Regions from separate parts of the Paenibacillus thiaminolyticus genome, predicted to be linked through region 1. Evidence: predicted binding sites of a transcription regulator. Region 1 holds the regulator's gene; each other region holds the start of a gene.

Region 1 (10,664 bases):
CGGACCATGCCACCAATATCGGCGAGTCGGTCGTCTACCTCGTCACCAATGAACGTCCTGATCTAAATAGTTGAATGGATACCCTCTTGCTGGAACCGTCCGGAGCAGAATCCGGGCGGTTTTCATATTTGCTCCGTCTTATGCTGAGAATCCCAGTTGATCCGGAAAAACGAAATGAATCCGTATCTGCTCTGTCCATGGTTTTGACTCTCCTTTTTACGCAGGAATACGCACAGAACCGGCTTCTGCATTGCCTTAAGCTGCCTATCCTTGGGGTCAGCCAAGCGAACCCTTTATCACATCTAGAGCGCCTTATACTCATTATCCCTTCGGCGCAGGAAGGCGAATCGCGAATCGAATACGTATCAGCCGCGCCTTACGCTTATTATCCCTTCGGCGCAGGAAGGCGAATCGAATACGTATCAGCCGCGCCTTACGCTTATTATCCCTTCAGCGCAGGAAGGCGAATCGAATACGTATCAGTGGCGCCTTATGCTCATTATCCCTTCGGCGCAGGAAGACGAACCGAATTCGTATCAGCCGTGCCTTATGCTCATTATCCCTTCGGCAGAGGAAGGCGAATCCAATACGTATCATTTGCGCCTTACGCTTATTATCCCTTCGGCGCAGGAAGGCGAATCGAATACGTATCAGCCGCGCCTTACGCTTATTATCCCTTCAGCGCAGGAAGGCGAACCGAACTCGTCTCAGCCGCGCCTTATGCTCATTATCCCTTCGACGCAGGAAACTGTGCCAGTTCGGATCTGTAACGGTCTTATGCCCGGTATCCCCATTCCGCAGGTTGCGTAGAGGGGAATAACTAGAACAGTAGACTTGTATCAATGGAGGAGTGTTATATGGGTGGTAATCGTTGCTTCTGACTCGTTGGGAGATTGATTATAAGGACGCTGACGGTTGTGCACCTGACTCATTGGGATATCGACTACAAGGGCGCTGATGGACCAATCTGACCCGCTGGGAGATGCAATTTATGTAAGTGAATTCCATTCGGCATCCGATCTTCGGGCCGCGTTCATATTCGATTTCCTATTCGGGTTCACGCTATGCTATCATGAAAACATGAGACGGGATTGAGGTGTTTATTAATGAAAGAAAAATGGATCGTAATCGACGGCAATAGCATTATTTACCGTGCTTTTTTTGCGATGCCACCATTGACGAACTCACAAGGATTGCATACCAACGCCGTATTCGGCTTTACGCAGATGCTGCTTCGCATTTTGGAGGAGGAGCAGCCGACTCATATGCTGGTCGCGTTTGACGCGGGCAAGGAGACGTTCCGCCACGGAGACTATCAGGACTATAAGGGAGGCCGGGAAAAAACGCCGCCTGAGCTGTCCGAGCAGTTCCCGCTGTTGAAGGAGCTGCTGACGGCGATGGGCATCGCCCATTTCGAGATGGCGGGCTACGAGGCGGATGACATCATCGGCACGATGACCCGTCAGGCGGATGAAGCGGGACAGCCGATGTTCGTCGTCACCGGGGACAAGGACATGCTTCAGCTTGCTTCCGGACATGTGTCCGTGCTGCTTACGCGCAAGGGCGTGACGGAGGTGGAGAAGTACACGCCGGCCGAGATAGAGGAGAAGTACGGCTTGAAGCCGGAACAGATTATCGATCTGAAAGGATTGATGGGAGACACCTCTGATAATATCCCGGGCGTTCCGGGAATTGGAGAGAAGACGGCACTGAAGCTGCTGCATCAGTATCCTAGCGTCGAGAGCGTGCTGGAGCATGTAGACGAGCTGAAGGGCAAGATGAAGGAGAATCTGGTCAATCATGCGGAAGATGCCCGGATGAGCAAGCGGCTGGCCACGATTTTCCGGGAGGTTCCGCTCGATCTGCCGCCGGAACAGATGAAGTTCGACGGCTTGCAAGCAGAGACGTTGCCGGCGCTCCGCAAGCTTGAGTTCAGATCTGTTATCGAGCGGCTTGAAAAAGCCGGTGTCGGCGGAGATGCCGAGCCTGCGGCCGTCGATGAATCGCTCACTGCGGAGCGTCTCCATGTCCGTATGGCCGGAGAAAGCGGATGGGACGGGCTGAATGAGATGCTCGCCGCCGCAGACGTGCTGATTGTGGAAGCCCATGGCGACAATCCGCATCAAGCTGAGCTCATCGGCCTGCTTGTCGGGACAGAGGAAGAGAGCTGGTATGTAACGGCAGATGAACTGCAGAGCAAAGAGGCGGCCGAACTGCGGACATGGCTGGGAGACGGGCAACGTCCAAAAAGCGGCTTCGATCTTCACTATAACGATCTGGTTCTTCATTGGGCGGGAGTTCCGCTGGAGGGCTCTGTCTTCGACGTCCATCTCGCAGCCTATCTCCTCAATCCGGAGGATGCTTCGGCTACGCTGCAGTCTGTCGCGGTGAAGTACGGGCTGCCGCCCTCTCCGGACAATGACGCCGTCTACGGCAAAGGCGCCAAGTTCAAGGTGCCGGAAAAGGCGGTTGTCGCAGAGCATGCGGCTCGCAAAGCGAAGCTCGTCCGGCTTCTGAAGCCGGTGATGGAGAAGGCGTTGCAAGAGCAGGAGATGAACCGGCTCTATTATGATCTGGAGCTGCCGCTCTCCAAGGTGCTGGCACAGATGGAGAAAACGGGCATTCGGGTGAACAAGCAAAGTCTTCACGATTTGGGAACGAACTTCAAGCAGCAGATCGAGGAGACGATGGCGCGCATTTATGATCTCGCCGGCACCGAGTTCAATATCGGTTCGCCGAAGCAGTTGGGCGAGATTCTGTTCGATAAGCTGGGCTTGCCGGTTGTTAAGAAGACAAAGACGGGATATTCGACCGATGCCGAGGTGCTGGAGAAGCTGGAGCCGTACCATGATATTATCCCCCTCATCTTGCTCTACCGGCAGATGACGAAGCTGCAGTCCACCTATATTGAAGGGCTGCTGAAGGAAGTGCGCGAGAGTACGGGCAAGGTTCATACTTATTACCGTCAGACCATTGCGGCGACGGGCCGCTTGAGCAGCCAGTATCCGAATCTTCAGAACATTCCGATCCGGCTTGAGGAAGGGCGGCAAATCCGTCAGGCGTTCGTGCCTTCGGAGCCGGGCTGGCATATTGTCGCGGCGGACTATTCCCAGATCGAGCTGCGCGTTCTGGCCCATATCTCTGGGGATGACAAGCTGAAGGAAGCGTTCATCCACGATATGGACATTCATACGAAGACCGCGATGGACGTATTCGGCGTCGCCGCCGATCAGGTGGATGCCAATATGCGCCGGCAGGCAAAGGCCGTCAACTTCGGTATCGTATACGGCATCAGCGACTACGGGTTGTCTCAGAACCTGCATATTACGCGCAAGGAAGCTGCCGCGTTCATCGATCAGTATTTCCATGTGTTCCGAGGCGTCCGTCAATATATGGATGATATCGTCAAGCAGGCTCGCAAGGACGGTTATGTCACGACGCTTCTCGAGCGCAGACGTTACCTCAAGGATATTAACGCATCGAACTACAATCTTCGTTCGTTCGCGGAACGGACGGCGATGAATACGCCGATCCAGGGCACCGCCGCCGATATTATCAAGCTGGCGATGGTCCAGATGGATGCCAAGCTGAAGGAACTGGGCTTGAAGAGCCGGATGCTGCTTCAGGTGCACGATGAATTGGTATTCGAGGTGCCGGAGGATGAAGTGGACACGATGAAGAAGCTGGTGCCGGAAGTGATGGAAGCGGCTTTGAAGCTCGATGTGCCGCTTCGGGCCGATGTCAGCTCTGGCGGCAATTGGTACGAAGCGAAGTAAATCAAGACCAGTGCTCCGCAGGAGGACAATATTCGGTATAATGGACAACGAGAGGTGATTGACATGCCGGAATTGCCGGAAGTGGAGACTGTCAAAAGGACATTAAATACGCTGGTGGCGGGAAAAACGATTGAGCGCGTGACCGTTACGCTCCCCCGCATCATCCAGCGTCCAGCGAATATAGAAGAGTTTTGCGACGCATTGAGCGGACATACGATCGAACAGGTAGAGCGGCGGGGCAAGTTCCTCCGCATTTTGCTGGACGGGCTTACGCTGGTGTCCCATCTGCGGATGGAAGGGCGCTATGGCGTGTTCCAGGCGGGGGAGCCGGTGGAGAAGCATACTCACGTTATCTTCCATCTGACGGATGGCAGCGAACTAAGGTATAAGGACGTGCGCCAGTTCGGCACGATGCATCTATTCCGGCGTGATGAGGAATGGAGCATGCCGCCGCTGCAGAAGCTGGGGGTGGAGCCGCTCTCGGAAGAGTTCACACCCGATGTGCTGACCGCTTTGCTGCGCAAGCGCCGCAGCTTCATTAAGCCGGTGCTTCTCAATCAGCATGTCGTGGTTGGCATCGGGAATATCTATGTGGATGAAGCATTGTTCCGGGCTGGCATTCATCCGCTGCGGCCGGCGGACGAGCTGACCGAAGCGGAATGCGTCCGCTTGCACGAAGCAATTGTGGCCACATTGACCGATGCGGTCGAGGCCGGAGGCTCCTCGATCAAATCGTATGTCAACGGTCAGGGCGAGATGGGCATGTTCCAGCATCAGCTTCAAATGTACGGTCGTCAGGGCGAGCCGTGCATCCGCTGCGGACAAATCATTGAAAAGAGCGTTGTTGGAGGCAGGGGCACGCATTACTGCCCGCGCTGCCAGAAGCATTCCCAAACGCGCTAATTAGCATTCACCCCTCTCCGCTTTTGCCCATATGATGGGGTATACCGGCGGGAAGCCTGCGCTGACGCGCGGGCCTGTTCTCGCCGAGCAGGGGAGGGAAATGTGATGCTAATGCAAGCAGCGTCCATGTTCGTCTTGGCTTTTGCGCTGAGCCTTGACAGCTTCGGAGTCGGAATAACTTACGGTCTGCGCCGTGTGCGTATCCCGATATTTTCGATCGTAATCATTTCGATATGCTCCGGAGTGTTCATCTGGCTGTCGATGCAGGCCGGAGGGCTCCTGGTAAGGTACGTATCTCCGGCTGCAGCGCAATGGACCGGCTCGATTATCCTGATTACGATCGGGGCTTGGGCAATCATTCAGCTGCTTCGCAAGAAGGAGGATGCATCGGAAGCGGGCCGAAGCCGGAGCGATGGTATGAAGCAGATTCCTCCCCAGGACCTGAAGGAATGGATTGGCCGGGCGGAATCGAAGCCGCTCATTCGCATCCAGCTGCGCCGTCTCGGATTAGTCATTCAAATATTGAAGACGCCCTCGGCTGCCGATATTGATCGCTCGGGAAGCATTAGCGCCGCCGAAGCGGCATGGCTCGGAGCTGCCTTGTCGCTTGATGCGTTCGGCGCAGGGATCGGGGCATCCTTGCTTGGCTATCCGTCGTTGCTGACGGCAATTGTGATCGCCTTATTTAGCGGCGCCTTTTTGCGGGCAGGCATGCATCTGGGAATGAAGTTCTCGCACCAGCGCTGGATTAAGAGAATATCATTCCTGCCAGGTTTGTTGTTAATGTTGATGGGGATGCTAAAATTGATATCTTAATGTAAGCAGGCAAATAAATGAGGTGAAGGCATGAACATCGGATTAACCGGCGGCATTGCGTCGGGGAAAAGCACCGTCTCCCGTCTGCTCGTGGAACGGGGCGCTCTGCTTGTTGATGCTGACCGGATTGCCAGGGAGATCGTGCTTCCTGGCAGTCCCGCGTTAGATCAGATCGCTGACCGGTTCGGAGCGGACATGCTGTTGCCGGACGGATCGCTTGATCGCAAGCGGCTTGGAAACGTTGTATTTTCCGATGCCGCCAAGCGGAAGGCGCTTGAGGAGATTACCCACCCCGCCATCCGGCAGGAGATGATGACGCAGATGCGCCGGCTTGAGGAGGAGCATCCGCAATCGCTAGTCGTGGTGGATGTGCCGCTGCTATACGAGTCCGGCTTGACTGATCGGTTCGAGGAGATCGTGGTCGTCTACGTCCCGCGAGCGATCCAATTGGAGCGCTTGATGCGGCGGGACGGCTTAACTGAAGCGGAAGCGTCCGAGCGGCTTCTCTCCCAGTGGGATATTGAGAAGAAGCGGGAACGGGCGGATTACGTCATCGACAACAGCAAGGGAATGGAAGAGACTCGGCAGCAGGTTGAACAGTTCTGGCTTCAGAAAGGCTTGCTATGAACCGAATCATGAATCTGATGCGGAAAAAACGTTTTTTGCTCGTCCTCTTTCTCGGGTTTCTATTTATCATATTCGTACAATCGCAATGGCTGGGCCGCTGGATGTATCCGATTCCATATGAGGATGAGATTCGGAAGCATGCGGGTAAGTACCAGATTGATCCGCTGCTCGTCGCGGCCATCATTCGGGTAGAGACGAATTACCAGGCTGGACAAGAGTCCAGGAAGGGCGCCATTGGAGTCATGCAGCTGATGCCGGAGACGGCCTCATGGGCGATGGATCAGCTCAAGCTTGATTCGCATTGGACGATGGAGGAATTGAAGTACGAGATTGATCCGAACATTCATATCGGAACCTGGTACTTGCAATCGCTGCATAAGCAGTTCAATGGGAACTGGATTGCGGCGATCGCTGCATACAACGCCGGTCCGGGCAATGTGAGCAAATGGCTCCGCAACAAGACGTGGGACGGACGGTTCGAGACCGTGAAGCAGCAGATTCCATATGGGGAAACGAAGCTGTACGTACAGCGCGTGATCCATTATTATGATAAGTATAAGGATGTCTATGGGATCAAATGAATAAGCATCGGACAAGCCGGGTTACCGGCTTGCTCCGATGCTCGCAATGCCTTATTTGAATTGACCTGCTAGTTGTTGCTCCGCGATTTGTACCAGGCGCTTCGTGATGTATCCCCCGATCGAGCCGGTGTCACGGGTTGCCATGTTGCCATAGTATCCGTCTTGCGGAATGGCAATGCCCAATTCTTGAGCGATCTCGAACTTCATTTGCTCGAGAGCTGCAGTTGCTTGAGGTACAACCAGGTTGTTGCTGGAACGGTTGTTTTGGCTCATATCTATTCACCTCCTTGCGGTTGGTAATTGTATTGTGTGCATTCTCGCTAAGTTCATTACAGGTAACGACTGGTATTTTCTATAACATCCGAGTTAGATCGGGAAGAAAGGAGGAACACCATTTGAAATGTCCTTTTTGTGCCCATCTTGGAACGAAAGTGCTGGATTCCCGGCCTGCGAATGATAATAAATCCATCCGGAGGAGAAGGGAGTGTGAGCTGTGCAGCCGCCGGTTCACGACCTTCGAAATGGTGGAGGAGACGCCGCTTATTGTCATTAAGAAGGATGGAAGCCGCGAGGAGTTCAGCCGCGACAAGATGCTGCGAGGCCTGATTCGGGCTTGTGAGAAAAGGCCGGTCTCGGTAGAACGGCTGGAGATGATAGCGTCCGAAGTGGAGAAGCAGCTCCGGAATACCGCTCATGCCGAAGTAGAGAGCCGCATTATCGGCGAGCGGGTGATGGAGCAATTGTATCCGGTCGATGAGGTGGCATATGTGCGATTTGCTTCCGTCTACCGCCAATTCAAGGATATCAATATGTTCATGAAGGAACTGACTCACTTGCTGTCCAAAAATTCATTAGGGGAGCACTCATGAAGAACCCGCATCTTAGAACCCTTGCGGGTTCTTTTGTGTAGACAAAACAAAAAGAACATCTTCATCCAGATGTTCTCGAGTGTAGCTATGATGGTGGAGCATAGCGGATTCGAACCGCTGACCTCTTCACTGCCAGTGAAGCGTTCTCCCCCTGAACTAATGCCCCGTTACCTGTTACATTATACCACCACATGTCTCGAATTGCAACAGGATTTATTTCATTTACTCAGCGAGCATGTCGGATAGATGGACTTGGCTGTCAATTTGTTCCGCGAAGCGGTTCAGACATAAGCAAATGAAGTCTTTTCTGCATACGGGACAAGGAATGGAGAGCAAGCGGCTGATGGTAATTGCTCCTTTGTTGTAGATGACGCGGCATTGAGTGCCATCCTGCAATTTCACTTTGACTTGATACAGGTTGTCTTCATCGTTGCGCTCAATTAACGTCTTTTCCTTTACAATCGGTTGGTAGTTCACGGGTAGGTCACCTGCTCCCTTTAGTTTTTTGCATTTTACATCTTAATGTCTTTTTATTGTCTTTGTCAATTTATTTGTGTACAGGACGCGAAATGTTTTTCTTTGCGGAATTTCCTTTTTTTTGTTGTAATAGAAAGAGAACGTTTCCATTGAGAGGTGAAGCTTGAATGGATCGGAATGTATATACGGAACCCCAGGAAAAGCCGAAGGCCATCATGCCTGATCCGGTGTGCTGGCCTACGCCCATGCCGTACCTCGTATCGACGACGGAAGGCGTGAGTCCAAGCTTTCAACGGCTCCATTGGCATCGCGAATTGGAGATTAATTATATCCGGGGCGGGACAGGATTTTGTGTGATCAATGGTATAAAGTATCAGCTTCAGGCGGGAGATATTATCCTCATCAATGGACAGGACCTGCATCGCGCCTTTGAGACGGATCATCTGGTCATTGACGTTCATATGTTCGATCCCGGGATGCTGGCCATGGAGATGCGTTATGACCATGACTTGCTTCGCCCGTTCCGGGAACAGGGCATACAGTTCACCAACCTGGTCAATCGGGACATGCCGGCATACGATGAATTGATCGCAATCCTCCTCAATATGAAGGAGGAGATGGAAGTGAGGGCTCCATCTTACGCATCCGTCATCCGAGCGCAATTGACCCGCTTTCTCGCCCTCGTCAACCGGCACGGCGCTCTCGCGGAAGGGGAGGCGGCGCCGGTGAAGCACCGAGGAATCCATGCGCTGAAGGAGCTTATTTTAACGATGGAGCTCAATCTGGCTTACCCGTGGACGCTGAAGGAATTAGCCGAGCTGACCCATTTGAGCCCGTCCCGGTTCAGCGCTTTGTTCCAGCAGGCGGTCGGCACGTCGCCGCTTGATTATCTTATCCAACTACGGCTGACCCAAGCGGTTCATTTATTGGAATCATCGGATGAGAAAATTATTGATATTGCATCAGAATGCGGCTTTCGCAACTTATCGAATTTCAATCGTCTGTTCCGGCAGCTATTCGGTGTGTCGCCCAGCGAGATCCGCAATCAGCGAACGAAGAAAAAACAGTAAGATCATATTAGTTTTCACGAGGTTAGTAGTAGTTAATGGGATAAAACAAATTGTAAGGTAGGGATATAGCACAGATGATGTATTCGCACGTGAAGGTGCGGAGGGGTGCATTTGCAGATGAATGGGAGAGAAACCGATGGGCATCTACTTAGGAGTCGACGCAGGAGGGAGCAAGACGCACGCCTTGCTGATCGATGCGGAAGGGAACGTGCTGGGCACCGGCCTATCCGGCAACGGGAATCATCAGATTGACCGTAATGGGGCCGCCCGCAATGTTCGTTCCGCCTGTGAAGCCGCGCTTGCTTCGGCCGGATTAAGGCATGAGGATGTGAACTTTGCCTACTTCGGCCTGGCTGGAGCGGATCGCGAACCGGATTATGTCATCCTGCGGCCGATGATTGCGGAGCTGGGCTTCGCCAGGCATGCGATTGTCTGCGACACGATGATCGGCATGCGTGCAGGTACGGATCGCCCGTATGGCGGCGTAATCATCAGCGGCACGGGCTTCAACAGCGCCGCGCGCAACCGCTACGGCGACGAATTGCAGTATGGAGGCTACGGACATCTGTTCGGCGACGGATTCGGCGCAGGGTCCAGCCTGGCGGTATTGGCGTTCCGCGCGGTCATTCGAGAGTGGGACGGGAGGGGGAAAGCGACAGGACTGACGCCGCTCATTCTGAAGGAAATGAATTACGGCAATGTCGAGGATATGTATACCGATGTGCTGGATAACGGAGTGTCCGTGCCGCGTGATCTGGTTAAATGCTTGTTCGAGGCCGCAGCCGAGGGCGATGCTGTCGCGCAGCGCATATTGGAGGAGGAGGGAACGGAGCTTGGCAATGCGGTCAATGCGCTGATTCGCCGGCTGAATATGACGGATGACGAATTCGATGTCGTCCTTATCGGCAGTGTGTTAATGCGGGGCAAAGGCTCTTACCTTCAAGATGCGGTGGCCCGGGAAGTGAGCAGGGTGGCGCCGAAGGCCCGCTGTGTCCGGCTGCAATCCGATCCGGTCGTCGGAGCGGTGCTGAGCGCGATGGATGAAGCAGGAGTTATCATCAGCCCGGAGCTGGACGCACGTTTGAAGGCATTCACTTTTCCCGGATAAGCTTCGATCATAAGTTAAAGCGATTTGCTTTTCAAAATGAAGGAGGTACCAATATGGGAGACAACAACGGGTTGAAGATTGCTGTCATTGGCGGAGGTTCTTCGTATACGCCGGAGATTGTGGAAGGATTCATTCGCAACTATGAGCAAATGCCAATCCGCGAATTGTGGCTGGTCGATATCGAACAAGGCAAGCATAAGCTTGATATAGTCGGCAAACTGGCGAAGCGCATGGTCCAAGAATCGGGATTCCCGATCGACGTGCATCTTACGCTGGATCGGGAGCGCGCGATTGAAGGCGCCGATTTCGTTACCACGCAAATGCGAGTCGGACTGCTGGAAGCCCGGAAGCGGGACGAGCATATTCCGATTCAGCATGGAGTCATCGGCCAGGAGACGACCGGACCGGGAGGGATGATGAAGGCGCTGCGCACTATT
Region 2 (10,664 bases), 220 kb from region 1:
AAATATCAAACTCAGACGGCGCAAGAAGTCTTCTCATAAAAGTTGACACAGAATTCAGCCCTGCTCCAATAATAATTCCAACCAAAAGCATAAGTTGCAAATTTCCATACTTTCCAGAAAGCAACCATCCATAAAGTATCAAACTCATCAAGACCATAACAATAACTTGAAATACAAATGGTCCAGTACCACTAAAATTTATCAATGCACTAGCGCCAAAGAAAAATATGGTACTCGTATGAATTGATGAGTAAAGTGATTCAAAGCCTAAAAGTGAAGGGGTTATAATCCTATTATTCGTAATCGATTGGAAAGCAACAGTCGACAAACTCTGACAAATCGCAGCAATAATCATGGCAACAAGAGCTACCATCCTTCTTTTAACAACTGGGATAAAAGAAGGGGAATCTACCGGAACTGGATTGTTATAAATTAAAAGTCCATATGAAGAAAGAATGCCCAAAACAATCAATGTGATCAGCAAAATCCAATAACGTTTTTCTTCTTTCTTAGAACGAAAAGCTCTAGCTGATCTATTCTCATTATGAAGGCTAGAATCGATTACGACATTTTCATTATTTCTATATTCCAATGCGTTCATCTTAGCCTCCTTGGTTTTCTTTGTCTCAATAAAATAGCAATAAATACGACTGCCCCCACTGTTCCAAGTATTAAAGAAACAGGTACTTCAAAAGGCATTATAATTGTTCGAGAAATGATGTCACAAACCGTTATAGTACCCATTCCTATCACACATACCCAAGGCAAATTACTTCTAAGATCATCTCCCCTAAACATGGAAACAATATTAGGTACTATTAAACCTAGAAAAGGTAAGTTTCCAATGACAGCTGCAACAATTCCAACTGCAAAAGAAATAAGACCCGTACCCAAAAGAACGATCCTATTGTAATTTACTCCAAGACTTGTGGCAACATCTTCCCCTAGTCCAGCTAAAGTCAGTCTATTAGCATAAATAAAAATAAGAAAAGTAACTACAACAATTATCCATAAATATTCATATCTTCCAACTTGAACTGCCGCAAAAGAACCTACAAACCAAGATTCAATATTTTGCGTCATTTGAAAAAGGAGTCCAATAAAAGTGGACACTGCAGAAATGACTGCTCCAAGCATCAGTCCAATAATTGGGACAATTAAAGACGAACGGAGTTTAACTCTTCTTAAAAAGAAAAAGAAAATCATAGTTCCTATAAAAGAAAAAACAATTGCACCAGTCATTCTTAGAACTAACGTTGGTGCAGGAAATAATAAGTAAACAACAAGAAGTCCCAAACCCGCCCATTCAATAGTTCCTGTTGTGGTAGGTTCAACTAAACGATTCTGTGTAATAAGTTGCATTACGAGTCCTGCCATGGCCATGGCAGCTCCAGTAAGCATTAATGCAGCGGTTCTTGGAACACGAGTTATGAAAAACATATCCATTCCATCCTCTTGTCCGCGTATATCATAAACTCCAGTAAATAGGGATATAATTCCTAAAATAATAACAACTATAATCGCTAATATAAATGGTTTTGTCCATAGCTTATTGTGGTTATAAAGCTGGGGTTGAGAATTTTTCTCAACCCCGGAAATTTTTTGTATTGTCTTTTTCAGCACTATGTTATACTCCTTTAGACTACTTAGCTAAAGTATTTGCAAGGTTCTTAAATAACTCTATATAGGTTTGGATTGATTCATTTGTGTAAGTGTCATTTGGTGCATAAACGATCTGTCCTTTAGATACAGCAGTTACGTTTTGAAGAGCAGGTGAATTATCAATAACATCCTGAGCAGGTACTGAATCAGTTGAAGCAGATATTGCAGCATCACGATCCAGTACAAAAATCCAATCAGGATTACTTTGTGCAATGGCTTCAACAGAAACTTCATCCCCTTGATGATCTGAAGAAGAACCGTCAACTTCTAATGCTGGAGTCCATCCGAAAATTTCATACATTGGTCCCCAAACACGTCCAGAATGAGGAGCTGAAAAACCAATATTTCCACCAGAAACTACAACACTCATAACAGTGCCCGTTCCATCATATGCAGACTTAGCATCTTCGACAGCTTTATCAAAATCAGCTACCAATTGTTTAGCTTCTTCATTTTTATCAAAAATTTGTCCTAAAGTAATTGTAGAATTTTTAAGTCCATTTACTAAGTTTTCCCCAGGTTTATCAGTTTTCTCAGAAACGTCAAAATTAAGATCGATAACAGCTGCATTTGGCACTAATTTTTTCATATCTTCATAATAGTTACCAAATCTTTGACCGATAATTACAAGATCAGGGTCTGCAGCTGCTATAATTTCAAGATTTGGTTCGCGGTGATTTCCAATATTTTGAACCGAATCATCCTTTACATATGATGAATCCGCAGGCATTACATCTTTTGGTACAGCCACTAATTCAATTTTCCAATCAGCTAAAGTTTCAAAAGTTCTACTATCCAAAGCAATTACCTTCTTCGGGTTTACAGGAACAGTAACCGTTCCATGAGCATCAGTGATTTCAACCGTTGAAGCTTCAGTAGAATGATTTTCTTGCCCATTCGTTTCAGTTTTACCATTTTCATTACTTGGATTTGAGCAAGCTGCCAACATCAACACAAAAATTGCTAAAAAAACAGTTAACTTAAATTTCCCCATTTCCCATACTCTCCCCTTATATAAGCTTTATAGGCAAACAGATTATTGAATTGATGAAATTATTACCTATGTATGTTTTTATGCGCGACTTAAATAATAATTATCTCTATTTCACTATAGTGCACAGCGACAATACAAAAACAACAACGATAATGATTATCAATTTCAATATTAAATTTAGTATATCAATTCAAAATATATTGTCAACTACTTTTTGACAGCTTAAATAAATTCATGGAACACTAGGCTATATGAGCCCAGTGTTACGTGAATTGTACCCATTCGCATAATCATTCAACTCCAGTTTCAGATGCTGAAGGCTATGAAAGTTCAACTGGTTAATGAACTCCGTTTTCATGATATTAAATGTGGCTTCAGCAACGACGTTGTCGTAAGGACAACCTTTCATGCTTAGAGAACGACCGATTTGGAACGCATTCAACGTTCATCGATCAACTTGTTCTTAAACTCACAAATCTACCCCAATAATCCCGATCATGAAACCAGCCTGTAGCTGCTTAAATGCTGCCGCTACAGGCTGGTTTTACACTTTGAATGTTCATGCACCCACATACATTAATGCGTAAAAATATAACATGCTGTGCAAATCCATTTTTCTCAATATTTATGACGAATTTATTCTCACTTACTGGGCAAAAATCTTTACCTGTTATGCAAAATCACCCCCCCATCCAGGGGGACTATCGTCTATCTACGAGCAGCGGCTGTAACCGCAGTTCGCGCAGGTCTTGCAGCCCTCGACGTTCAGGAGCGAGGCGGTGCCGCAGGATGGGCACAGGTCGCGCGAGGCGGATGCGCTGCCGCTCTCCTTCAGGCCAATGACCGGAGCCTCGATCGTCGCGGCGATCGGAGCCGGGTCCGTCTCGGCGCCGAGTCCGAGCGCTTCCTGCTGGTGAATCTCCAGCGCCTTGGCTACCGCATCGGCAATCGACTCGACGCGGTTGGCGCCGAAGCCGATCGCGCCGGATCCGCCGATGCCCTTCAGATGCTTGATGAGCAGCTCGACCTTGTTGCCATGATCGCCATAGCGAAGGAACAGCGAGCAGACGCGGCCGAGCGCTTCCGCCATCGCGAATACATCGGAACCGGCCTTGCCCACGTTCAAGAAAATCTCGCCCGGAATGCCGTTCATATCGTTAATCGTAATATAAGCCATGCCGAATGGCGTATTCACCTTATAGGTCGCGCCGCGCAGTACTTGCGGACGGCGCTTGTACACATTGCTGCCCGCCGGGTTGTTTGGCGATGCCGTCTGCATGGCCACCGGAACAGCAGGTGCTTCTGCCGCCTCCTCTTCTGCCGGAGTCCCGGCTTCGGTCTGGTCAGCTTGTCCGTCTTCCTTGTTGTCTCCCTTGTCGGTCGACAGAACCTGAACATCGCGGCTGCCGTCGCGGTAGATCGTGACGCCCTTGCAGCCGAGATCGAAGGCCAGCTCGTACAACCGCTTCGTCTCTTCTACCGTGAAGTCGTTCGGACAGTTCGCCGTCTTCGAGATCGAGCTGTCCACCCAGCGCTGGATCGCCGCCTGTGCGCGGATATGATCCTCGGCGGACAGAGCCATCGCCGTAATGAAGTAATCCGGCAGTTCCTGGCCCGGATGCGCGTCCATCCATTCCTGCGCGATCGGCACGAACTGCTCGTCGAAGCCGAGGCGGCTTTGCCGGAAATATTTGAAGGCGAAGTACGGCTCGATGCCGGTCGAGGTGCCGACCATCGTGCCGGTGCTGCCCGTCGGCGCTTGCGTAATGACGGTCACATTGCGCATGCCCTGCTGGCGAATCGCTTCCCCGACTTCCGGGTACACCTCCAGCATGTTCTTCATGAAGCCGCTCTGTAGATACGGCTCCGTCTCGAATGCCGGGAACGCGCCCTTCTCGCCCGCGATCTCCGCCGACGCGAGATACGATTCGCGCGCGATGAAGCCGAACAGCTTATCGAGGAACTCCAGCGATTCCGGGCTGCCGTAGCGGATGCCCAGCTTGATCATCAGCTCGGCTAAGCCCATCGAGCCAAGGCCGACGCGGCGCTCGTTCTGCTGGTTCTCTTTATTTTCCTCGAAATGATACGGGGTCTTGTCGATTACGTTGTCCAGGAAGCGCACCGCATAGCGCGTCACGGTAGACAGTTCGTCCCACGCGACATCATGCTTCTCCTCGTCATAGAACTTGGACAGATTGAGCGCGGACAGATTGCAGACGCCCCATCCCGGTAAGCCCTGCTCCCCGCACGGATTCGTACAGATGATCGGGTTGAAATACCAGCTGTTCGACATCTGGTTGTAGTATTCCATGAACACGACGCCCGGCTCGGCCGATTTCCACGCCGACTCGATAATCGTATGCCAGACCTCGCGTGCCTTGACGGTGCGGTATGGAATGACCGCCTTGCCGGCCTGCTTCCATTTATCAAGGTCTCCATCCCACAGCTCGTCATATTCCGGATCGGAGGTATCCGGGAAGACCAATTCCCAATCCAGATCCTCCTTGACCGCCTTCATGAAGCCGTTGCTCACGCAGACGGACAGATTGGCGTTCGTCACCTGGCCCATTGTCTGCTTCACCGTGATGAAATCGACCACATCCGGATGCCAGTCGTTCATCATCAGCATGAGCGCGCCGCGACGGCTGCCCCCTTGCTCGATCAATCCGGTCGTATAGCTGAACAATCCGCCCCAGGAGACGGCGCCGCTGGAGGAACCGTTGACCCCGCGCACGATCGCGCGGCGCGGACGAAGCGACGACAGGTTGATCCCGACGCCCCCGCCGCGGGCCATGATCTCGGTCATCTCCGACAAAGTCTCCATAATACCGCCGCGGCTATCCTTAGGCGATGGGATAACGTAGCAGTTGAAGAGGGTCAATTCCTCGCTCGCCCCGGCCCCGGCCGCGATGCGGCCCCCTGGAACGAGCTTCCAGTCATCTAAGATATAACGGAATTTTTCCGTCCATTCGTTTTGTTTTTCAGGGGTTGGTTCTACCGATGCCATCGCAGCCGCCAGCCGATCCCACATTTCTTCCGGTGTCTTCTCTATCGTCAAGGTCAGCTTCTCTACCGTGGATTGAACCACCTCTCCGCTTCTCAGCTTGACAGAGACGAAGCGGCCGTTACGCTCTACCACTTCTCCGACTTCCTTCGCCGGGAACTTCGGATCGTCTTTGGTCAGCACCAGGACGACATCTCCTACTTTGGTGTTGTTCGTGTCTGCATCCTTCCAGGCGTACCGATCCAGAAATATTTTTTCGCTCAAGCCTTCCAAGCGCTGCTTATGCCCCGTATTCAAAGAACACAACCTCCTATATATTACTCGCTACTTGAATGATTACCACCGCACACGATAATTGAAGCATTGTACAATGTATGTATTTTCCACAATATATTGTGTGCGAAAATCATTGTACTATACCACATATAGAATTTCTAATAAGAAAAAAGGAATTATAGCGAATGGATGAGAACCGGGGAACTCCATGCTTCGTTTTTCTCTAGCAAGCTCTCTATTTTGTCTCTTGCATTTTCCTGAAGAAGGCATACCTCCCCCTCCCCCTCCCCTCTTGCAGGCTCCTCGATCTCCGTCCTGCAGCCAGTTATGAAAGCATGCAATAACGTCCATACTACCTTTATAGAGGAGGTCGAGAGGATGAACAGACATCAGCAGCCGAATGATGGCCTTCCCGGTACGCAACCATCAGCCCTGACGGCCGGCCCGGTCACCCCGGTTAGCGGCTCGATCATGCGCTCTGCGGCGAATTCCTGGCCGCTCTCGTCGCGTGCCATGCCTGGATCGCTGTCTGTCGTGACCGATCGCGGCTGGCTGGAGGAACTGTCGGCCCGCATCGACAAGAACGGTCCATGGGATGACTGGACGCTGTTCCAGCTTGCCTATGAGGCGGAGCAGGCCAGGCGCATTCACGCGTTCGACGAGTTGCAATGCCTGACCCATATTACGAACGTAGAACCGCTCCCCCATCAAGTAGAGACCGCCAAAAAGGTGCTTCACGAGATGCGCGGCCGCGCGATTCTCGCGGATGAGGTCGGTCTCGGCAAGACGATCGAAGCGGGGCTCGTGCTGAAGGAATATTTGATTCGCGGGCTTGTCAAGCGCGCGCTTATTCTCGTCCCCGCCTCCCTGGTGCTGCAATGGGTGCGCGAGCTGCATCACAAGTTCGGCATCGCGGCGGTGGCTCAGAAGAAAAAATATCAATGGCAATCCGACATCGTCGTCGCCTCGATGGATACCGCCAAGCGCGATCCGCATAAATCGATTCTGATGGAGCAGGAATACGACATGCTTATCGTCGACGAGGCGCATAAGCTCAAAAATCGCAAGACGACCAACTACCAGTTCATTCAGCATTTACGCAAAAAATATTGCCTGCTGCTGACGGCAACGCCGGTCCAGAACGATATGAACGAGCTGTATAATCTGATCACCCTTCTGAAGCCCGGACAGCTCGGGGCCCAGGGCGAATTCAGCAGCAACTTCGTCGCCGACAAGCGCCTTCCGAAGAACGAGGGCCAGCTTCAAGGCGAGCTGTCCAAGGTGATGGTGCGCAATCGGCGAGGAGAGGGCAGCGTGCAATTCACGCGGCGAATCGTCCGCAACGTTCCCTTGACGCTGTCCTCGGACGAGCAGGCCTTGTACGAGGGAGTCACCCGCTTCATCAAGGAGCAGTACCAGATGAACGGCCGCGATATCGGCAGCATGTTCTCGCTCATTACGCTGCAGCGGGAAGTCTGCTCCAGCCGCGACGCGGTCTTCCTGACTCTCGTCAACCTCGCCAAGAAGCTTCCAGAGGACTCGCCGATCCGCGATCATATCTGGGACCTCGTCGATCTGATCAAAGCGATTACGTCCAACACGAAGGCGGAGGCCGCCATGGACATTATCCGGCAATCGAATGAGAAGGTGATCGTGTTCACCGAATACCGGGCGACACAGGAATATTTGATGCAATATTTCCGTAAGGCCGGCATCGTGGCGGTGCCGTACAGCGGCGGCATGAACCGGGGCAAGAAGGACTGGATGATGGACCTGTTCCGCGGACGGGCCCAGGTGATGATCGCGACCGAAGCCGGCGGGGAGGGCATCAATCTGCAATTTTGCCACCATATGATCAATTTCGACCTGCCCTGGAACCCGATGCGCGTCGAGCAGAGAATCGGGCGGGTGCACCGCCTCGGCCAGACGAACGATGTGCGCATTTACAATTTATCGACCTGCGGCACGATCGAGGAGCATATTTTGAACCTGCTGCATGAAAAAATCAATATGTTCGAAATGGTCATCGGCCGGCTGGATATGATCCTGGAACGGTTCGAGAAGCAGGACTCCCTGGAGAAGAGCCTGACCCGCATTCTGCTCGAAGCGGGCAGCGACGACGAGATCCGCCATCATGTCGAGCATCTCGGAGCGTCGCTGAACGCCATCCGCGCGGAAGTGGAAGCCGAAGCGGATGACGAGAAGAAGGCAGCGATCGGCCAACTGCTGGACCAGATCAGTACGGAAGCGGAGGCTTGACATGATGAACACCGAGCAAGTGCGCGACTATGTCTTGCGCTATTTGGAGGCGACGGACTGCCATATTCTCGAGAAGTCGCCCGCCCATGTGACCGTGAAGCTGTCAGAGCGCGCCGATCGCGTGCTGACGAACCGCCCCTATTATTGGGGCTTCATCGATCGCACGGGAGCGGAGGCGGAGACGATGCGCTTCACGTTCGTGTTCGATCCCGCCGCGATGCCGCCGGAGCCGCCGCGCGCCGTCTCCTATGGGTCGGCGCCTGCGCCCGCAGCCCCCGGGCCGGCCGAGCCGGCTGGCGGGACCGGCCCGCTTGCAGCCGCCGGAGCCGCTCCGCAAGCGGCGCCCGGCGAGTCCGTGCTCGGGCGCTACTTCGGCGTGGCGCCTGCCTTCACCGGCGGCGGGGGCGGCCCCGGGCGCATCCCGCGCGACGACGTCACCTACGGGAGCAAGCGCCTTGAACAGATTATGCAGGCGGCCCATACCGAGGGGCGCTTCATTCAGCTCTTCGTGGAGCCGCCGGCCGCCGGCCCCGTTCGCGGAGGGCGCGGCGTGAAGCAATCCGCCCCGTACGAGTCATGGCTGCTGCTGAACTTCAAGCTGGAGTTCGCCTGCGATCTGAAGCGCGAGGAGATCCATTCCTACGGCATCTCGCTCGTCAGCGGGAAGATGCGCCTCGATTACATGGAGGAGGTGCTGCAGATGGACGTGACGCCGAAGCTGCCTCCCCATGTCCATGTTCTGCCATGGCGTCTAACGCTGCACGCGGCCTTATCCTATGTGGAGGAACATCTCGCGGAGGTCATCTCGCGCCATGACGACGCTTGGGCGCGGGAAGCGCGCGTCCGGCTGGAGGAAGAATTGAGCCGCCTCGCCTCCTACTATGAGCCGCTTATCCGCGAGGCGGGCCAACAGCCGGGCCGCATGCGCCAACAAGAGGCTCCCGCTCCGCCTTCGAACGGGGAGGATGGGGAGGAAGAGGCGCGGTCCATGACCATCGAGGAGCAATATGAGGTGCGCCAGCAGGAACTGCGGTGGCAGTTCGAGCCGCGCATCGAGGTAAGTCTTATTAACGCCGGGCTCGTTCATGTGCCCATGCTCCAATAGGGCGGAGCCGGGCGGTTCTGTTGATCGGCCGACAAGTTGCTAATGAGCTGTCGACGAGGTGCTAATGAGCTGTCGACGAGGTGCTAATGAGCTGTCGACGAGGTCCTGACAAGTTATTGACGGGGCAGCGGCAAGGTTCTGCACCTCCCGCTTCCGCCCGGCCTTGTCAGATTGTCGGATCGCGATGTCCGTGACAGTCGGCTATATTGCGCGGCCAATTGCCATTTTGCGGCAAAAATAGAACCAGCTCTGCACGGCGCTTCCCTCCCTGTTCCGACAGCCTTTTTAGAGCTTGTCCCTTACAATGAAATGGTTGAAACATGGAGCCGGATGGGTAGTAACATATATATTACCGGACCGGTGCACGGCAGCAAGAGAAGAAGGCAAGCATGTTGGAATGTCATAGCCAAGAGAGGTGTTGGAGATGCAAAAAACGCCTTGGTGGACAAGGTTCGCCAGTCTGATAACGACGGCGGCGCTGACCTCGCTCGCCGCGGGAGGGGTCACCTTCGCAGTATTGGCAGCCTCGGATTCGCTGTATCCGCTTCGCGGCGAACAGCCCCCAGTGACCTTGCCGAAGGCCCAGTCCGCTTATGTGGAAGCGGAAGGAGCGCTACAAGGTGTCTATTCGCTGATGCTGGCAGCCGTGCGGAGCGGTTCGGATCGGCATCATCCGGAACGCAGCTTCGCCGGGAGCCTGCAGGCACGATCGGTGCAGGACATCGCGGATCGCTTCAAGCAGCAATTGGCGGAGAACGAACCGTTCACCGACTGGAGCGAGGCCCGGATAGAGACGATCCCCCTCGGTCCCGGCATGCACGGGTGGCTTGTTCGCGTCTTATCTGGGCAGGAACAGATTGGATATATGATTCTCGCATCGACCGAGCAGGGTGATATCCGGCTGGCGGAATACGGCCGCGGCAGCGCCATGCCGTACCAGGAGACCACGCTGCATCAAGCGCTCGCCCATCGGCTTCAGGTTGAAGATGCAGCCTCTTCGGCGAGCCATGACATGTTGGCGGATGTTCAGCCGTATTTCATCGACCCGCTGGTAACGGTGTGGCGTCTGGAATGGAGCAGCGGAGCGGTGGAATGGCTTGATGCGCAGAGCGGAGAATGGCTGCCACCTGCCTTCGAGCCGGATCGGCTGGCAGCGCCATGGAGCATGGATGGTCAGGCCGTCATAGTCTCCGCCGCGGCACAACCGAAGGATGCAGCCGTGGCCTCGATCCTGCTGGAGACCGTTCCCGGGCGCGAAGAGAACCACGTCCTGGCGGGCGGGGAAGGAGAAGATGCCGTTCCTGCACCGAGCTCCTACCGTGATCCGTTCGACCCGTATCACAATATTTTGTGGATGGCCCGGC
Region 3 (10,664 bases), 2.9 Mb from region 1:
GACAGGAACAACCAATAAATGAGGTGTAATAATGAAAATATCAACGAAGGGCCGTTACGGGCTGACGATTATGATGGAGCTGGCCAGGAGCTACGGCGAAGGCCCGACTTCCTTGAAGAGCATCGCGGAGAAGAACAATCTCTCCGAGCATTATCTTGAACAATTAATTGCGCCGCTCCGCAATGCGGGCTTGGTTAAGAGCATACGGGGAGCCTACGGCGGATATATATTGCCGGAGAGCCCGGAGCAGGTCACGGCAGGCGAAATTATTCGCGTGCTGGAAGGTCCAATCTCTCCGGTCGACTTCACGGAAGAGGATGATCCGGCCAAGCGCGATCTGTGGCTTCGTATTCGCGACAGCATCGCCACGGTGCTCGATTCGACAACGCTTGCGGATCTGATCTCGTACAAGGATGAGAACGTGCAGGAAAGCTATATGTTCTATATTTGACGATCGCGAGGGAAGCGAAATGGAACGAATTTATTTCGATCATGCCGCGACGACGCCGCTTCATCCGGAGGCGGCGGAAGCGATGATCGCGGTCATGCGGGACGTGTATGGCAATGCCTCCAGCGTTCACGCCGCCGGCCGCGAAGCGACAGCGGCCTTGACCCGGGCGCGGGACAGCGTGGCGGAGCGGCTCGGCTGCCGGCCGCAGGAGCTTGTCTTTACAAGCGGCGGGACGGAGAGCGATAACGCGGCGTTGTTCGGCGTTGTCCATACCGCCTGGCTGAAGCACGGACGGGAACGTCCGCCTCATGTCGTAACTACGGAAGTGGAGCATCATGCGGTGCTCCACGCTTGCCGTTATGTGGAGCAATTCGGCGTGGAAGTGACCTACGTCGCGCCGGACGAGACGGGTCTCGTCGCGCCGGAGCGCATTCAGGAGGCGCTCCGGCCGAATACTTGCCTGGTGAGCGTCATGACGGGCAACAACGAGGTGGGTACGCTGCAGCCGATTCGCGAGATCGGCCAGATGGTGCGCGAGCAGGGGATTGTGATGCATACCGACGCCGTTCAGGCGCTCGGATTCCTGCCGTTCCAGCTGCAGGATTGGCCGGTCGACATGGCCAGCTTCTCCGCCCACAAGATCAATGGGCCGAAGGGAGTCGGCTGCTTGTATATCCGTCAAGGGACGGAATGGGAGCCGATGCTTCACGGGGGCAATCAGGAGCGGAAGCGCCGGGCGGGGACGGAGAATGTGGCCGGAATCGCGGGCTTCGCAGCCGCGCTTCGCATCGCGGAGAATGAACGGGAGGACAAGGTGCGCCTGACCACACAAGTGAGGGCTTCGCTCTGGTCGAAGCTGGTGTCCGCACTGGGAGAACGGGTCGCGTACAATGGGCATCCGGAGCACCATCTGCCTCACATTCTTAATGTGAGCGTGTTGGACGTTCCGACAGAGACGCTGCTGATGAATCTTGATCTCGCAGGCATTATGGCGGCCAGCGGCTCCGCTTGCACATCCGGTTCCTTGGAAGTGTCGCATGTGCTCGAAGCGATGAAGCTGTCCGAGCTTCGCACGAGCACCGCCGTTAGATTCAGCTTCGGATTGGGCAATACTATAGAGCAAGCCGATATTGTGTCGCAACAAATTGCAACCATCGCCAATCGCGTCCGTAGTAGAAATTAAGGAGTCCGCTAGACATCATCGAGGGGCGGGACCCGCGGCGAGTGGAGCGCTATCGGCGGACAGGCGCGCCCGTGCGGCGAAGCCGTATGTGCCATGAACCGAAGGAGGGTCCCGGAATGAAGTTGCTGGAGCTGATCGGCCTGCCTGTGTTCGATATCGGTACGGGCAAGCAAATATCCAAAGTGAAAGATATCTGCATCACCCCCGAATGGGAGATTACCCATCTTCAGCTTGTCAGCCGCGTCCGTAAGCAGGATATGCTGGTACAGTGGAAGGATGTGACCGCATTCGGGGATGACGCGGTCATGATTGCGAGCGGCGAAGCCGTGCAGATGAAGGCCAGCGCCTCGCTGGAACGGGCATTTCTGTCGGGAGAGGCTGCATTGAAAGGATTGCCGGTCATGACTTCGGAAGGCTCCCAGCTCGGATGGGTCGCCGATGTTTATTTTCAGCCCAATATGGATAACCAGATAACAGGTCTGGAAATTTCAGACGGCCTGCTTGCGGACCTTCTGGAAGGAAGACGGCAGATTGAAGGAATGAGCCGCTTGAAATGGGGCACCGATGTAATCGTCGTGGAAGAGAGCGGAAGCGCAAGCGCGCAATCAAATTAGTCTAATGGACGGAATGGTGAAGAACGATGATGCGATGCCCGAATTGCAATTCCAAAGATATCGGGAAAATTGGCGCCCACCAGTTCTACTGCTGGGGATGCTTTATCGAGTTGACCGTTAACGGCGATAAAATGTCGGTGTTCCAGGTGGAAGAAGACGGAACGTTGAGCTCGCTCGACGATTTATTTTTTGGCGATGAATTTATGACCCCACCCTATCCGGAAGCGCATGCTTCTTCATAACGGAATGGACACATATCGGAATAAAGCGAACAAAAGCGTTCATGCTGCCCCCGGGCGGTGCATGGACGCTTTTTGCCGTTCCGGCGGCCGCCGGGCTGTGTGACAGATCTCATATTGCAAGCTTCCTCATTTGTAGATAATACATATTGTGTCTTTTTCAAAACAACCATACTACATATAGTGTTTTAGGGTGTTGAAATATCAATAGAGATGATATGAAAGGGTGGAGTAGCGATGACGATCATGCCGCGATTGCGCGATGCGAACGTTGCCGAAGAGAGTGCGGGAGGTGCCGGACCGATGCCTTGGGCATCCTGGGGGAGCGCCCGGAAGGGGGATGGCGGCACGCTGCCGGACAATCATCCGCTGACGGGGTCGCTGCACGAGATTGTACGGGACAGCGATTCGGATCTGATGCGGGAGAATGCGAATGTGGACGGCCGATCTCCGATGGGCATCATGAGCAAGATGGCCAGCGAATGCTCACGTTGGTATGCGATGAATTATTTGCTCGCTCCGGAAGCGCGGGAAGCGATCGAGGATAATCTGTTGTATCCTCACGATCTTGATTTCTATGCGTACGGAACGACGACCTGCTGCCAAATCCCGCTTGGACAATTGCTGAAGCGGGGCTTCAATACCGGCCACGGCCATATGCGGGAGCCGCAGGATATCAAGAGCGCGCTCGCTCTGGCCTCGATCATTTTGCAGGCGAATCAGAACCAGCAGCATGGCGGACAAGCGTATCCCGCCTTCGATTACGATCTTGCCCCGTATGTAGGCAAGACGTTCCGGCGCCATCTGGCCTACCTTGAATCGCTGCCGCTGCAGCCGGAGCTCGACCGGGAACAGGAAGCTTGGCGGCTGACGGAGCGCGACGTGTACCAGGCATGCGAAGCCTTCGTCCATAACGCCAATTCGATGCATTCGCGCGGCGGGGGACAAGTTCCGTTCATTTCCATCAATTACGGGACCGATACGTCGCGTGAAGGGCGCATGCTCGTCAGACAGCTGCTGATGGCGACGAGAGCGGGCTTGGGCAAGGGAGAGACACCGATCTTTCCGATTCAGATCTTCAAAGTAAAAACAGGCGTCAACTTCGGAGAGCAAGATCCGAACCGCGATCTGTACGAGCTGGCGCTGGCGACGACGGCGGAGCGGCTGTTCCCGAACTTCGCCTTCCTGGACGCGCCCTTCAACAAGGAGCATGACGACGGAACGCCAGAGAGCGAGGTCTGTTATATGGGCTGCCGCACCCGGGTCATGGCCAATGTGAACGGCCCGTCGACGCCGCAGGGGCGCGGCAATCTGTCCTTTACGTCACTTAATCTGGTCCGGATCGCGCTGCTCGCCCGCACGAAGGAAGCTTTTTTCAGCCTGCTGGACGATATGCTGGACATTGCCGTGAGACAGCTGGCCGCTCGCTATGAGTATCAAGCACGGAAGCGGGCCCGCGATTTCGCCTTCCTGATGCAGCAGGGCGTCTGGCGCGGCAGCGAGCGGCTTCAGCCGGAGGACGAACTGCGTGACGTATTGAAGCAGGGCACGCTCAGCGTCGGCTTCATCGGGCTGGCCGAGGCGCTTGTCGCCCTGACCGGCTCCCATCACGGCCAATCCGAGGAGGCACGCCAGCTTGGTCTTGACATTGTGGCCCATATGCGCCGCCGGATGGATGAAGCTGTGGCATCTAACGGGATGAACTATTCGCTTATCGCGACCCCGGCAGAAGGGCTGTCCGGCAAATTCACGAAGCGCGATCGGGATGATTTCGGCCGCCTTCGGGGAATTACCGATCGTGATTACTATACGAATTCATTTCATGTTCCGGTCTATTATCCGATCAAGGCGTATGACAAAATCCGCATCGAAGGGCCGTACCATGCCTTGTGCAATGCCGGTCATATTACATATGTCGAGCTGGACGGCAGCGCCAAAGCGAACCCGCAAGCGCTCGATCGGATTGTGCGTGCCATGGCAGAGAACGGGATCGGCTACGGATCGATGAACCATCCGGTTGATCGCTGCCGCTGCTGCGGCCACCAGGACACGATCGAGGATGGATGCCCCGTCTGCGGCGGTACCGATGATGACATTGAGCGCATTCGCCGCATTACCGGTTATCTGGTCGGCGATATGAGCAAATGGAATTCGGCCAAGCGGACGGAGGAGACCGAGCGGGTGAAGCATCGATGAGCTTGCGGGTGATGTCGATTGTGCATGACAGTGTCGTGGACGGCGAAGGGCTAAGGACGGTCGTGTTCGTCAGCGGCTGTCCCCACCGCTGTCCGGGATGCCATAATCCAAGCTCCTGGCGCAGCGACGCCGGCACGCTGATGAGCGTCGAGGCGGTGGCGGCCGATGTGCTCTCCAATCCGCTGACCGATCTCACCTTATCGGGAGGCGAACCGTTCCTGCAGGCCCGTGCGCTTGCGAAGCTGGCCCGCATCGCGAAGGAAGCGGGCCGGACGGTCTGGTGCTACACCGGATATACGGTGGAGGAGCTGCTGCAGGACGGAACCCGGGATCAGCGGAAGCTGCTGCAGCTGACGGATGTGCTGGTGGACGGCAGGTTCCTGATTGAGCGCCGCCGCCCTGGCCTCCGCTTCCGCGGGAGCGATAATCAGCGCATCTGGAAAATGAGGAATGGCCAGCCTGACGAGTTAATTTTCGTTTAGCTACACATACTTTACTGTACGATGCTCGTCCGAACGGAGTGTGGAATACAGTGGAGCGTTTTTGGAAAAACAAGCTGTTCGTCAATGGCGTATATGTTCTGCTCGCCCTGTTCATCCTGTACCTCTTATACTTGTTGAAGCCGCTTCTGGGCAATGTGTACGGGATTGTGAAATCGGTGCTTGCCCCATTCCTCATCGCGATGATTATCGCCTACGTGCTTAATCCGGTCGTCAATATGCTGTGCGAACGCAAAGTTCCCCGTTCGATGGCGGTGCTGCTCATTTATGCGGTATTCATCGCCTGTGTCACCGTGCTGCTCGTCAATATGATTCCGATGATTATGAAGCAACTGGAGGAATTGAATGAGCAGATGCCCCACTTGAATGCGAAGGCCGAGGAACTGATGGATGGCCTTAGCGAGTCGTCTCTGATGCCCATGTCGGTCCGAAGCAGTCTGAACGATTGGATTTACGGCATGGAGAAGCGGGTGGGGAAGGTCATCACCGAATTTATGAACAACCTCGGCGCTACGCTTAACATCCTCATGATGGCGCTTATCGTGCCTTTTTTGATTTTCTATATATTGAAAGACTTCAACGTCTTCGAAAGGACGGTTATTGCCTATGTGCCGAAGACTCACCGCAAGCACATGGTCATGATGCTCAAAGAAATCGATAATGCGATCGGCAGCTATATCCGGGGGCAAGTCCTCGTCTGCGCCATTATCGGGGTGCTGGCTTATGTCGGTTATTGGCTGATTGGACTGCCATATGCGCTGCTGCTGGCCCTGTTCGTGGCCATTTTCAACATCATTCCGTATCTCGGTCCTTATTTCGGAGCGGCTCCCGCACTGATCGTCGCTTCGACCATGTCTTTGAAGATGATGATTTTCGTCATTACCGTCAATACCATCTGTCAAATTCTCGAAGGGAACATTATTTCGCCCCAGGTGGTTGGCCGGACGCTGCATATGCATCCGCTCTCGATTATTTTTGCCCTGCTCGTCGGAGAGCGGCTTGCCGGCATCATCGGAATGATTCTGGCCGTGCCGGTGTTTGCCGCGCTCAAAGTCGTCTTGTCCCATGTGTTCGCCTATTACGTGCGCCGCAAAACGGTGTGACCGAAGTCGGGATGACTATAGCAGCAATTAAGAAGATTCGCTGGCAATGAACAAGCTCCAGCCGAACTTTTGACCCCCTACCTAAGATGTGATTTGTTGACGCTTCTCTCTGGCGAAAAACAAATGATGCGCCACTTGCGTTAAAGAAAGTGGATGCGGCGAAGGAGCACCGTCGTACGGCATATCCGCAAGGATACATCGGTCCGTTGGACCAAAGGAGGGGTTCACACGTGAAAAGAGCATTGGCCGTCTTACTCACGGCGGCAATGGCGATGGAGCTGTCCATCAGCACGGCCTTGGCGCAGTCGCCCGACGAAATTGCTCGCGCAGACCAAGCCTGGCACATCATTACCGTTGATTCTGTAACGCCGAGTTCCGGCTCGGAAGACATTGATATTCAGCCGCAGCTGAGTATGGCGTTCCGCGAGGCGGTAAGCAAGGGCAAGGGACATATTACGATCAAGAAGCGAAGCGGCGAAGCCGTGGAGACGATTGCCGTGGACAGCGATCAGCTCCGGCTCGACGATAAGCAGACCAAGGCGATCATTACGCCTTCGGTCAAGCTGGATTATCGCACAACTTATACGGTGCAGGTCGACTATGGCGCCTTCACGAGCGAGCATGGGGAATTTCTTGGCATTTATGATCCGGCGGTGTGGTCGTTCACGACGAAGGCGGAGCAGGGCATTCCGGTGCTGGAGCAGTTAGCGCCCGCCCGTGGACAGAAGGATGTGCGCGTCGATGCGAATCTGGCGCTTACGTTCAATGAACCGGTATGGAAATCAGAAGGCAGCATTCTCATTAGAACCGCCAATGACGGCAAGGTGTATGAGGCGATCTCTGCCTCATCGAACCGGATCGGCGGGGACGGAACAAGGATGATTACGATTGATCCGGTGCTGGATATGAAGCCGGATACGGAATATATCGTGGAAATTACGGCAGGTGCCTTGCGCAATGGAAGCAAACAGGCTTATCCCGGCCTGCAGGGGGACAACGTCTGGCGGTTCATGACGGGCAAGCAGGACGTGACGGCGCCGGTGCTGTTATCGGCTTCAATGCAGAATGCCGACACGATTCGGCTGACCTATAACGAGGCGCTTGACCCCGCATCGGTTCCGCCGGAATCCCGCTTCTCCGTTACGGTTAATGGAGATTCGCGGAGCATCGCGAATGTGGCGGTAGCGGGCAGCGCCGTCGACGTGAAGCTGAAGAGCGGGATCGCCTACGGTCAAGTCGTGCGAATCAGCTATACGCCGGGCAAGGACCGGAATATTCAGGACGCTGCCGGCAATGCCGCGGCTGCGCTCGATCGGACCCCAGTCAGCGATACGACGGATGCCACGCTGCCGAAGCTGCAGCAGGTGACGGCCAAGGGGACGCAGATCGTCTTCGAATTCAACAAAGAGCTTGATGCGGTATCGTCCAAGGCCGCAGATCAGTTCACCGTCCGGGTGGACGGCAAGACGAGAGCCGTCACCCGCATCTCTCAGGATGGGCGCAAGGTGACGCTGTCGCTGCTTCACCTCATCACGAATGGCCAGGTCGTGAAGATCCGGTATGCGCCCGACCGCTACCCGCTGCAGGATCGGGCCGGCAATCCGGTGCCTGTCATCAGCGAGCAGTATGTACGCAACGTGAACGATACGAAGCCGCCGGTGCTGGAAGCGGCCGAAGTGAACGGCAGCGTGCTGCGGCTTGTATATAATGAAGGGCTAGCGGCGGATCAAGTGCCGCATCGCAGCCATTATTCGGTGCTGGTGAACCGGACGGCACGCTATGTCCAGACCGTTCAGATCCGGGGGAACGCCGTGGAGCTGGCGCTCGATTCCAGCGTCTCCGATCATGATGAGGTGACCGTATCCTATGCGCCTGCCGATCCCCGTCTGACGGATCTGTCCGGCAATGCGGCCGCCGCCTTCACGTTGGCTAAGGTCGCGAACAAGACGGACAACGAGGCGCCGGTGCTGCGCAGCGCCTCGGTCAAGGGCGCAACCGTGACGCTGAACTTCTCGGAGAAGCTGCGGGAATCGCCGGCCCCGGCGTCATCCCAGTTCTCCGTGCAGGCAGACCATGCCAGCATGCGAGTGAAGAGCGCCTCTGTCAAGGGCGACAAGGTGACGCTGGCGCTCGATGAGAGCGTGAACCCGTACAGCGCTGTAACGGTCTCCTATTCGCCGGGGACGAATCCGCTGCGGGATCTGAACGGCAATGCGGTCTCATCGTTCGCCAACGCGGCGGCCGCGAATGAGACGGACGGTTCGGTGCGGCCCGGCGACATTCAGCCTGCTTCGCATGACTGGTTCCTTGACAGCGGATGGTATCTGTTGTCCAGTTCGGCGGCGGAGACCTCATCCGATCGTTCCCGTTACGGCCAATCCGTCAGACAGTATACGCTGCCAGCCAGCAAGTTGAAGTCCTCATTCGATTATGTTATGCATAACGGCACGCGCAACCATCTGGCATTCGAGGTGCCGGCCTCCGAGCCTGCGGCGATGGTAGCCGTTCCGCTGTCCGCGCTGAAGGATGTGTATAGTAAAGCGAACGATGCCGTCTTCTCGATTCGGTATGGCGACATCCTGTACTCGGTGCCGCTTCGCGAGCTCGACTTCGGCCGGCTGGAGCGCGAATGGGGCGGCAGCGCGGCCTATCTGCTCCTGCAAGCGGAGAAGGCGGGTGGGGCGGACGCGAATGCGCTCACGAGCTATCTTCAGGCGACAGGGGCGAATATCCGCGTCCAGCCGGTCGACTTCTACGCTTCTACCTTCGCCGGTTCGACCAGCCCGCGGGCGCTTGAAGCACAGCTCGAGTACAAGGTGCGGACGACTGGATATGTCGATAGCGGCAACGCTTCGGCTGTCCGCTACGATGCTGCCCTGGCGAAGGCGGGCTTCGTGCCGACGGTGATGAAGCAGGGAGCCGGAGTGACGGTGTTCGGCTTCCTGTTCAAAGGCAATCAAGCGGTCGCGATGATGGACCGCAGCAAGGATTTCCAAGATATTCGAAGCCATTGGGCGCGGGAAGCGATCCGCGAGCTGGCTTCTAAATATATTATTGAAGGCGTCAGTTCCACCGCCTTCGCGCCGAACGCGAACATCACGCGCGCCCAGTTCGCGACGCTGCTCGCCCGCTCGCTCGGACTGCAGGGCGATCCAAGCGCCGCCGCCGGGTACCGTGACGTGAGCACGTCCAGCAAGCTGGCGCCTTATATCGGCGCCGCGACGAAGGCCGGCATTATCGGCGGCTTCGAGGATCGGACCTTCCGGCCGAACGAGTCGATCAACCGCGAGCAGATGGCTCTCATGCTGGTGCGCGCCATGGATTACGCCGGCTATGCCGTCACCGCCGATCCGGCGGCCTTGAACAAGTTCAAGGACCGCGATCAGATCGGGCGCTATGCCGTGACCGGGGTCGGCAAAGCGGTGACGAGCGGCATCGTGAAGGGCATGACGTCGTCCACCTTCGATCCGAAGGGAACGGCGACGCGGGCGCAAGCGGCCGCGATGCTGAAGCGGATGCTGCAGCAGATTCAATATTTGGGATAGCTGGGCGAAGCCCATTGGGCATGCCTGCAGCGCGCCAATGGGCGGCCCCCCGGCCCCCTGCCGAGGAGAGGAGCTTCGGCAGGGGGCTCTTTTTATATGGGGGAGCGATGGCGGGAGCAAAGGAATCGGCTCCGGGGCGGCTCCGGGTCGGAGATGTGGAGCAATGATTCCGAAGTCGCGCTGGTGATTTCCAGTCTTGAATGCACATCGTGGTACACCCGATTGAAAAAAGCTGAAGGAGTACAGTTTTTTATCACTTGCGTGATGAATTCGCTAGAATTGCGCAAAACTGCATCCTTTCGCCGGATTTGGCCTAAAACAAGCGAGAACAATGTGGAATTGATGCATCCTGGCAGCATTTTCCCCTTAGGCGGAGGGGAAGCGGGGAAAAGCTGTAAGTTTCAGGCTGTTGGAAAACCCCTGTTTTTTTCGGAGGGGTGATTACCTAATCGAAACTTGGCATTCAGAGCGTCATCGCCTTCTGGAGACATCATAATCTCCTGGGGTTTTCACGTGTGGAGGGAATTGCTGCTATTTTACAGGAATTTCGGCTCAATGAGTCCACATTTCGAGGAATTGCTGCAGTTTTACAGGATTCCCTTTCTGGTGAAGTCGTCCTACCGAATTGCTGTAGTTGTGCAGGATTTTGCCTACTGAATCAACGTGTCTTGAGAAAACGTGCAGTTTTGAGGACTTCGCCTATCGGATAGACATTTCATTGTGCAGTTTTTAGGCACTTCGATTCAGATAAAATTTTTCTACTGAGAGACAAGTCCTGATAAAGTGCCCAAAAATCCTTTGGACTTTCTCAACAGCCTGAAGTTTGCAGGATC

What was found. Region 1 encodes NrdR, which represses ribonucleotide reductase genes. Its sites were predicted from a motif close to AACACNATATATNGTGTT; they were not measured.
Region 2: FLT43_RS07380 (adenosylcobalamin-dependent ribonucleoside-diphosphate reductase) is a predicted target of NrdR. The motif match lies at 6,043-6,060, and genes of this name have one in related genera.
Region 3: FLT43_RS24750 (anaerobic ribonucleoside triphosphate reductase) is a predicted target of NrdR. The motif match lies at 2,658-2,675, and genes of this name have one in related genera.

Annotation. Positions count from the first base shown of each region.
Region 1 covers NZ_CP041405.1:1,870,653-1,881,316, reverse strand. Annotated here, with positions in the region: gene phoU (phosphate signaling complex protein PhoU) at 1-74, shown strand, start outside; gene FLT43_RS08530 (hypothetical protein) at 493-810, shown strand; gene polA (DNA polymerase I) at 1,107-3,776, shown strand; gene mutM (DNA-formamidopyrimidine glycosylase) at 3,840-4,679, shown strand; gene FLT43_RS08515 (MntP/YtaF family protein) at 4,785-5,495, shown strand; gene coaE (dephospho-CoA kinase) at 5,526-6,122, shown strand; gene FLT43_RS08505 (lytic transglycosylase domain-containing protein) at 6,119-6,703, shown strand; gene FLT43_RS08500 (alpha/beta-type small acid-soluble spore protein) at 6,755-6,976, opposite strand; gene nrdR (transcriptional regulator NrdR) at 7,099-7,572, shown strand; tRNA gene FLT43_RS08490 (tRNA-Ala) at 7,664-7,738, opposite strand; gene FLT43_RS08485 (hypothetical protein) at 7,795-8,049, opposite strand; gene FLT43_RS08480 (AraC family transcriptional regulator) at 8,217-9,119, shown strand; gene FLT43_RS08475 (N-acetylglucosamine kinase) at 9,256-10,227, shown strand; gene FLT43_RS08470 (6-phospho-beta-glucosidase) at 10,281-10,664, shown strand, end outside.
Region 2 covers NZ_CP041405.1:1,648,968-1,659,631, forward strand. Annotated here, with positions in the region: gene FLT43_RS07360 (iron chelate uptake ABC transporter family permease subunit) at 1-601, opposite strand, end outside; gene FLT43_RS07365 (ABC transporter permease) at 598-1,608, opposite strand; gene FLT43_RS07370 (siderophore ABC transporter substrate-binding protein) at 1,643-2,656, opposite strand; gene FLT43_RS07375 (IS3 family transposase) at 2,904-3,065, opposite strand; gene FLT43_RS07380 (adenosylcobalamin-dependent ribonucleoside-diphosphate reductase) at 3,369-5,957, opposite strand; gene FLT43_RS07385 (DEAD/DEAH box helicase) at 6,315-8,195, shown strand; gene FLT43_RS07390 (YqhG family protein) at 8,197-9,300, shown strand; gene FLT43_RS07395 (phospholipid phosphatase) at 9,725-10,664, shown strand, end outside.
Region 3 covers NZ_CP041405.1:5,560,631-5,571,294, forward strand. Annotated here, with positions in the region: gene cymR (cysteine metabolism transcriptional regulator CymR) at 32-451, shown strand; gene FLT43_RS24735 (cysteine desulfurase family protein) at 471-1,634, shown strand; gene FLT43_RS24740 (PRC-barrel domain-containing protein) at 1,751-2,248, shown strand; gene FLT43_RS24745 (hypothetical protein) at 2,275-2,490, shown strand; gene FLT43_RS24750 (anaerobic ribonucleoside triphosphate reductase) at 2,725-4,683, shown strand; gene nrdG (anaerobic ribonucleoside-triphosphate reductase activating protein) at 4,680-5,165, shown strand; gene FLT43_RS24760 (AI-2E family transporter) at 5,216-6,286, shown strand; gene FLT43_RS24765 (SwmB domain-containing protein) at 6,517-9,831, shown strand; gene FLT43_RS24770 (hypothetical protein) at 9,928-10,272, shown strand.